One region of the Actinacidiphila yeochonensis CN732 genome, then DNA from elsewhere that is predicted to be linked to it. Evidence: riboswitches for the same ligand, from Rfam matches in the RefSeq annotation. Region 1 holds a riboswitch; the other holds the start of a gene.
What was found. A riboswitch is a leader RNA that binds a small molecule or an ion and turns the genes downstream of it on or off. The one in region 1 is predicted to bind cobalamin.

Region 1 (3,391 bases):
GCGGCCACCATCCTGGCCTCCTCGCACCTGGGCTTCGCGCTCTCCACCACCCAGGTGTGCACCGGCTCGGTACTGGGCACGGGCCTGGGCCGCTCCGGCGCCACGGTGCGCTGGAGCACCGCCGGCCGGATGGTCGCCGCGTGGGCGCTGACCCTGCCGGCGGCCGGCCTGATCGGCGGCGGCGCCGCGTACCTGGCCGACCGGGGCGCCTGGGGCGTCACCGCGGTCGGCGTGATCGGCCTCGCCGTCTGCGCGGTCGTGCGGACCGCCGCCCGGCGCAAGCCCGTCACCCACTCCAACGTCAACGACGTCGAGCCGGTCGCCCCGCAGGCCGCCGCCGTGGCAGCCCCGGCCCCGGCCCCGGAGCGGTCGGTGCCCACGGCTCCGGCTTCCGCTCTTGCTCCGGCTTCCGCTCCGGCTCCGGCTCCGTCGGCGGCCCAGCCCGTGGACCTGCTGGAGGCCCAACTCCAGCCGCCGCTCCACGTCCAGCCGTCCGCGGCCCCCGCGGCCTCCGCTCCCACCACGGTCTGAAGGGCACCCTCATGAGCATCGACTGGCACGCGCTCGGCTCCGTCCTCCTGGTGACCGTGCTGTCCACCGTCGGCCTGGTCGGGGTCTTCACGCTCGGCGTGCTGGGGCTGTCGCGGCCCGCCGCGGCCACCGTCCAGCGCGGCGCCACCGCGGCGCTGTCGCGGGCCGGCGCCTACGTCTGCTTCGCCGCGTGCGCGGCGGCCGTGGCGTACGGCATCTACCTGATCGCGGGCTGACCGGCCGGGCCGCCCGCCCAGCCCGGGACGCCCGGGACGCACCCCGCGCCCGCCTCCGTACCAGCTGACCGCCGCCCCCGGCACCGTCCGAGGGCGGCGGCCGGCTGTTCCGCTGTTCCGCGGGCGGCCGCGGGGCGCGCCCCCGGTGGGCTGGGGCGCACCCCTCCGCGCCGGGTCCGCGGAGCGTGCCGAGCGGCAGGTCAAGGGCGAGTTGACGGGCTATGCGGCACGTGGTGAACTGCCGGGAGCCATACGGCGGCAGGAGAGGAAGTCCGGTGCGAATCCGGCGCGGTCCCGCCACTGTCACCGGGGAGCGCCCTCCCGACACCCGTACGCCACGGCCGGTTCCACCGGCTGGAAGGCCCGGGGAGTGCGCCGATCCGGGAGCCAGGAGACTCTCACCGCCGGTCACGTCGATCCAGGGCGCGGACCCTGAGTGAGGACTCCTGCCATGCCCTGGCACGCCCGTGCGGCCTTCCCGGCCGCGGACACGACCCGCCCATGACGCGTGCCGACCGCGTCTTCGCGTACGGCGCCGCGCTCGGCTTCCTCGGCGACCTGCTGGCCGGCGACCCCCGTCGCGGCCACCCGGTGGCCGGGTTCGGACGGCTGGCCGGTGCCCTGGAACAGCGGCTGTGGCGCGACGACCGCGCCCGCGGCGCCCTCTTCGCGGCGGTGTGCGCGGGCGGCGCGTTCGGCGCCGGCCGGCTGGCCGAGCGGGCCGTGCGGCGCTCCCCCGCCGCCTCGGTGGCGCTGACCGCGCTGGCCGCGTGGGCGGTGCTCGGCGGTACCTCGCTCGCCCGCGAGGCCGGTCTGGTGGCCGCCGCCCTGGAGCGCGGCGACCTGGACGCGGCTCGGGCCCGGCTGCCGCACCTGTGCGGGCGCGACCCGCAGGGGCTGGACGCCGACGGGATCGCCCGGGCGGTGGTGGAGTCGGTGGCCGAGAACACCTCGGACGCGGTGGTGGGCGCCCTGGTGTGGGGCGCGCTGCTGGGCGTGCCGGGCCTGGCCGGCTTCCGTGCCGTCAACACGCTGGACGCGATGGTGGGCCACCGCTCGCCCCGGCACCTGCGGTTCGGCTGGGCGGCCGCCCGGCTGGACGACGTCGCCGGCTGGCCCGGCGCCCGGCTGACCGCGCTGCTCGCGGCGGCGGCCGGGCCGTACCCGGCCGACGCGCTGGCGGTGTGGCGGCGCGACGCGGCCGGCCATCCGAGCCCCAACGCGGGCCCGGTGGAGGCGGCCTTCGCCGGGGCACTGCGGCTGCGACTGGGCGGCCCGCTCTCCTACGGCGGGCGCTCGGAGCACCGGGCAGTGCTCGGCGGGGAGTTCAGGGCGCCGGCGGCGGCGGACATCCCGCGCGCGGTGCGGCTGTCGCGCCGGGTCGGCGCGCTCGCGCTGGGCGCGGCGGCGGCCGTGTCGGTACTGCGGACGCGGGCGGCGGGCCCGCGCGTGACGGGTCGGGGAGGCGTGGCGTGAAGGGGCTGCTGGTCGCGGGGACCGGTTCGGACACCGGCAAGAGCGTGGTCACCGCGGGCATCTGCCGCTGGCTGGCCCGCCGGGGTGTGCGGGTCGCGCCGTTCAAGGGCCAGAACATGTCGCTCAACTCCTTCGTCACGCGCGACGGGGCGGAGATCGGCCGGGCGCAGGCGATGCAGGCGCAGGCGGCCGGGGTGGAGCCGTCGGCGCTGATGAACCCGGTGCTGCTCAAGCCCGGCGGGGAGCGCAGCAGCCAGGTGGTGGTGCTGGGCCGGGCGGTGGGCGAGTTGAGCGCGCGCGGCTACCACGGCGGGCGGCAGGGCGAGCTGCTGGAGACGGTGGCGGGCTGCCTGGAGGAGCTGGGCCGCACCTACGACGCCGTCATCTGCGAGGGCGCCGGCAGCCCGGCCGAGATCAACCTGCGCCGCACCGACATCGTCAACATGGCGGTGGCCCGCCGGGCGAACCTGCCGGTGGTGGTGGTCGGCGACATCGACCGCGGCGGCGTGTTCGCCTCGTTCTACGGCACCACCGCGCTGCTGGACGCCGCCGACCAGCGGCTGATCGCCGGGTACCTGGTGAACAAGTTCCGCGGCGACGTGGAGTTGCTGCGGCCGGGGCTCGACATGCTGAACGGCCTGACCGGCCGCCCGGTGCTGGGCGTGCTGCCCTTTGCGCACGGGCTGGGCATCGACGAGGAGGACGGCCTGCGGGTGTCGCTGCGCGGCACGGTGCGGGAGTCGGTGGTGGCGGCGCCGCACGGGCCGGAGCTGCTGCGGGTGGCGGTGGCGGCGGTGCCGCTGATGTCGAACTTCACCGACGTGGACGCGCTCGCGGCCGAACCCGGCGTGGTGGTGCGGTTCGTGGACCGGCCCGAGGAGCTGGCCGACGCCGACCTCGTGGTGCTGCCCGGCACCCGCGGCACCGTCCGGGCGCTGGCCTGGCTGCGGGAGCGCGGGCTGGCCGACGCGGTGGCCCGGCGGGCCGCCGAGGGGCGGCCGGTGCTCGGCGTGTGCGGCGGCTTCCAGCTGCTGGGCGAGCTGATCGAGGACGAGGTGGAGTCGCGGGCCGGAACGGTGCCGGGGCTGGGCCTGCTGCCGGTGCGGGTGCGGTTCGCCCGGGAGAAGACGCTGGCCCGGCCGGTCGGC
Region 2 (3,391 bases), on a different contig from region 1:
GCCGTCGGGTCCGGCCGGACCGTCCGGCTCCGGCGGTACGGGGCGGGCGCCCGCGGCGGGCCGGGGGAGCGACAGGGGGAACGGCCCGCCGAGCCGCGGGAGCCAGTACAGGTCCGCCAGCCGCAGCCCCTCGGCCGGCAGCGCGGCCTCCAGCGCGGCGAGCGCGACGTAGGGGGCCACCACGCGCGCGGCCAGGCCCAGATGCGCCACCGACGCGGCCACCCGCGGTTCCACGGCCGCCACCGGCTGCCCGCCGCCCGCCGCGAGCGCCTGCCGGACGGTGGCGACCCGCTCCGCGAGCGCGACGGCGCCGTCCCCGGCCAGCTCCGCCATCGACCGCCACGGCGGCCCGGGCGGTTCCTCCGGCGGGTGGACCTCGGCCGCGAAGAACGGCCCGAGCCCGGCGAGCACCGCCCCCGCTTCCGGGTACGGCGACGGCGGGCGGCCCCGGTCCGAACCGGGGCCGCCCGCCGTCGCCGTACCGGGTTCCGAGCTCACGCTCCGACCGGGTCCGCCGCCGGGACCGGCCCGGCGGAGCGCGCCGCCGGCGCCAGCACCCGCTCGGCCAGCGGCCCGAAGACCAGCGCGATCGCGCCCCACATCAGCAGCTGCGCGCCCACCGAGTACAGCCGGAAGGTGAACAGCACGTCGGCCGGGAAGCCCGGGTAGACGATCCGGCCCGCGGGGTCGGTCAGCGGCTGCGGCGTCTCCGTGGCGTGGTCGCCGAACTCCTCGCGGTTGACGGCGAGGTGGCCCAGCGACGGCAGCACCGCCATGATCACGCCGATGGCGACCACGAAGAAGGCCCCCGCCAGCAGCGTGGCGTTCCAGGTGCCGAAGCGGGCCTGGAGGCGCCGGCCGAGCCACGCCGTCAGCCCGAGCAGGGCGACGGAGCACACCACCATGACCAGGTACAGGCCGGTGCGGGCCTTGATGGTGTCCTCGTGGCCGATCGCCGGCGGGTTCGCCGGGTACTTCAGGAACGGCACCAGGTAGAACCCGAGGAAGCCCGCGCCGGCCACCAGCAGGGCCAGCGTGCGCGGCCGTACCCGGCCGACCCGGCCCAGGCACACCGCGTAGACCACGGCGAACAGGGCGCCCATGGCCATGCCGAAGAACACCAGCCCGACGCCGACTCCGACGTCGGCCTGCACGGTGCGGCTGAACAGGTCCGGCCCGGGCGCCTCGGGCGTCAGGCCCGCGGCGCGGTCGAGGGCGGCCTGCGCCGCGTCCCGGGCGTTCTCGTAGTCGATCGCCTTGGCGATCTGGGGCTCGGCGAAGATCCGCGCGAAGACGAACGCGAGCAGCCCGCCGACCGCGCCGGCGATGACGCCGCGCAGGATGAGTCGTTTCTCCATGTCGTGTTGTCCGTCGATCCGAAGCGGTGACGGAACGTCAGTGGCAGGGGAAACCGAGGAAGTGCCGCGCGTCGTGCACGAACTCGTGGATGTGCATGTCCCTGCCGAACACGGAGACGGCGCCCTGGTCGACGCCGATGAAGTAGTAGAAGGCCAGGGCCAGTACGGCGGTGCCGACCAGCCACAGCACGGCCTTGGAGACCGGCATGACGACGGGGGTGGCGGAGTCCGCGGACTGCGCGGCGGACGGAGCGGAGACAGAGCTCACGGTGGGCCTCCTTGAGGGATACAGCGTCCCTGGAACGATGGGGCGATGTGACAGGCGAGTGTCTGACTCGTCCTTCCGCGGCTGACCGCGGGACGGACTCACAGTGGCGCGACCGCGCCGGAGTTGCACCGGCTTCCTCACACCATCACAGCCAAGGAGCCTACGGGGTCGCGAACTCGCACGTCAACGCGCGGGACGGGGGCCGCAGGAGCCAGCGGGGGCGCGCGCCACGCCGCGACAGCGCCCCTTGCGCGCCCCTTGGGCCTGTTCGGGACGTCTTTTCAGCCGTCTTCCGGCCGAGACGACGGTGTGCCGGGGTTCCAGGACGACCCCGGCCGGGGTGCCGTCCCGGCCCGGTATCCGACGCCCGACGCCCACGCGCCGCCCCCAGGGCCGCCACGGACCTGTGCTTCCGGCGTGGCGGCGGGCGTCAGGGCGGTACGGGCTCCGGAGCGTCCGGCGCCCACCCCGGCGGTGTCCCTCCCGCGCGCCGGGCGGCGGGAACTGGCCGAACCGTCGCGCTCCGGCGCGTTGGCGGCGCCCACCGGAGGCGCGAACCGGCGGAACAGGGCATGATGGGAGGGATGCCCCTGGGGAGGTGTGTGCCCATGGACTACCCCGAACTCTACGAGCTGGTCTTCCAGGCGCCCGCGGTCGAGGACGACGTCGTCGTGGTGCACAGGACCGAGGCCTCCGGAGCCGGCGGCTACCCCGTCTACGAGGACGACACCGGCATCGTCCGCGCCGAGATCACGCCCGAGGGCGAGGTGCGGATGATGGCCAGCGGCGGCCACCAGGAGCCGGTGCCGCCGCTCGCGGTCCGCCGCCGCTGAACCCGCCGGTCCAGCCGGTCCGTGCCGGTCCGTGCCGATCCCTGAAGGTCCTTGAAGGTCCCTTTCCCCTCCACCTGACGCGGACGCGCCCCCCTCACCGGGGGCGCGTCCGCGTCTCGGGCAGCCCGCCGAGGACGGCCGGCTGCCCGCGACCGCCTCCGCGACCGCCTCCGTGGCCGCCGCCGCGACGTCCCGGCGGCGCGGGCCGGCGCAGCCGTTCAGGCCAGCGCGTGCCCCCGCAGGAGCAGCAGCACCACCGACGCGGCGGCCATCGCGATGGTCGCCAGGAACGGCACCCGGCCGCGGGCTCGGACGGCGCCCGGCACCACAGTGGCCACGGCCGCCGCGCCGGTCACGGCGAGCGCGGCCCAGCCGGCGGCGCCGGGCGGGCCGGGCGGGCCGAGGACGAGGACCGCGGCGGCGCCCAGCAGCGGCACCGGGGCCAGCAGGAGGCAGCGCCGGCGGCCCAGCCGCTGGGGCAGGCCGCGCACCCCGGCGGCGAGATCGGCCTCGATGTCCGGCAGCACGTTGGTGACGTGGGCGCCCGCGCCGAGCAGCGCCCCGGCGGCGAGCGCCCAGACCGGCGGGGCCGGACGGCCGGGCAGGCCGAGCGCCACGAACGCGGGGAGCAGCCCGAATCCGACGGCGTAGGGCAGCCAGGACCAGACCGTGCGCTTCAGGCCCGCGTTGTACGCCCACGCGGCCGCCACCCCGGCCAGGTGCGCGGCCCCCGCCGCCGGGCCGAAGGCCAGCGAGGCGGCCACGCAGACGACGAGCGCCGCGCCCGTGGCGAGCCGCGCGGTCCGCGGCCCGGGCACACCGGCCACCAGCGGCTTGTCCGTACGCCCGGCGGCAGCGTCCCGCGGCAGGTCCAGGAGGTCGTTGCTCCAGCCGACGGACGCCTGCCCGGCCGCCACCGCGACCGCCACCGC

Region 2: linked by a shared signal. The riboswitch ahead of BS72_RS31300 (CbtB domain-containing protein) and the one ahead of BS72_RS02005 (cobalamin biosynthesis protein) in region 1 are both predicted to bind cobalamin.

What each region holds. Positions count from the first base shown of each region.
Region 1 covers NZ_JQNR01000003.1:54,344-57,734, forward strand. Annotated here, with positions in the region: gene BS72_RS01995 (inorganic phosphate transporter) at 1-531, shown strand, start outside; gene BS72_RS02000 (hypothetical protein) at 543-767, shown strand; cobalamin riboswitch at 984-1,185, shown strand; gene BS72_RS02005 (cobalamin biosynthesis protein) at 1,269-2,243, shown strand; gene BS72_RS02010 (cobyric acid synthase) at 2,240-3,391, shown strand, end outside.
Region 2 covers NZ_JQNR01000005.1:4,731,997-4,735,387, forward strand. Annotated here, with positions in the region: gene BS72_RS31290 ((2Fe-2S)-binding protein) at 1-498, opposite strand, end outside; gene BS72_RS31295 (CbtA family protein) at 495-1,358, opposite strand; gene BS72_RS31300 (CbtB domain-containing protein) at 1,396-1,626, opposite strand; cobalamin riboswitch at 1,663-1,805, opposite strand; gene BS72_RS31305 (DUF6296 family protein) at 2,235-2,459, shown strand; gene BS72_RS31310 (UbiA family prenyltransferase) at 2,678-3,391, opposite strand, start outside.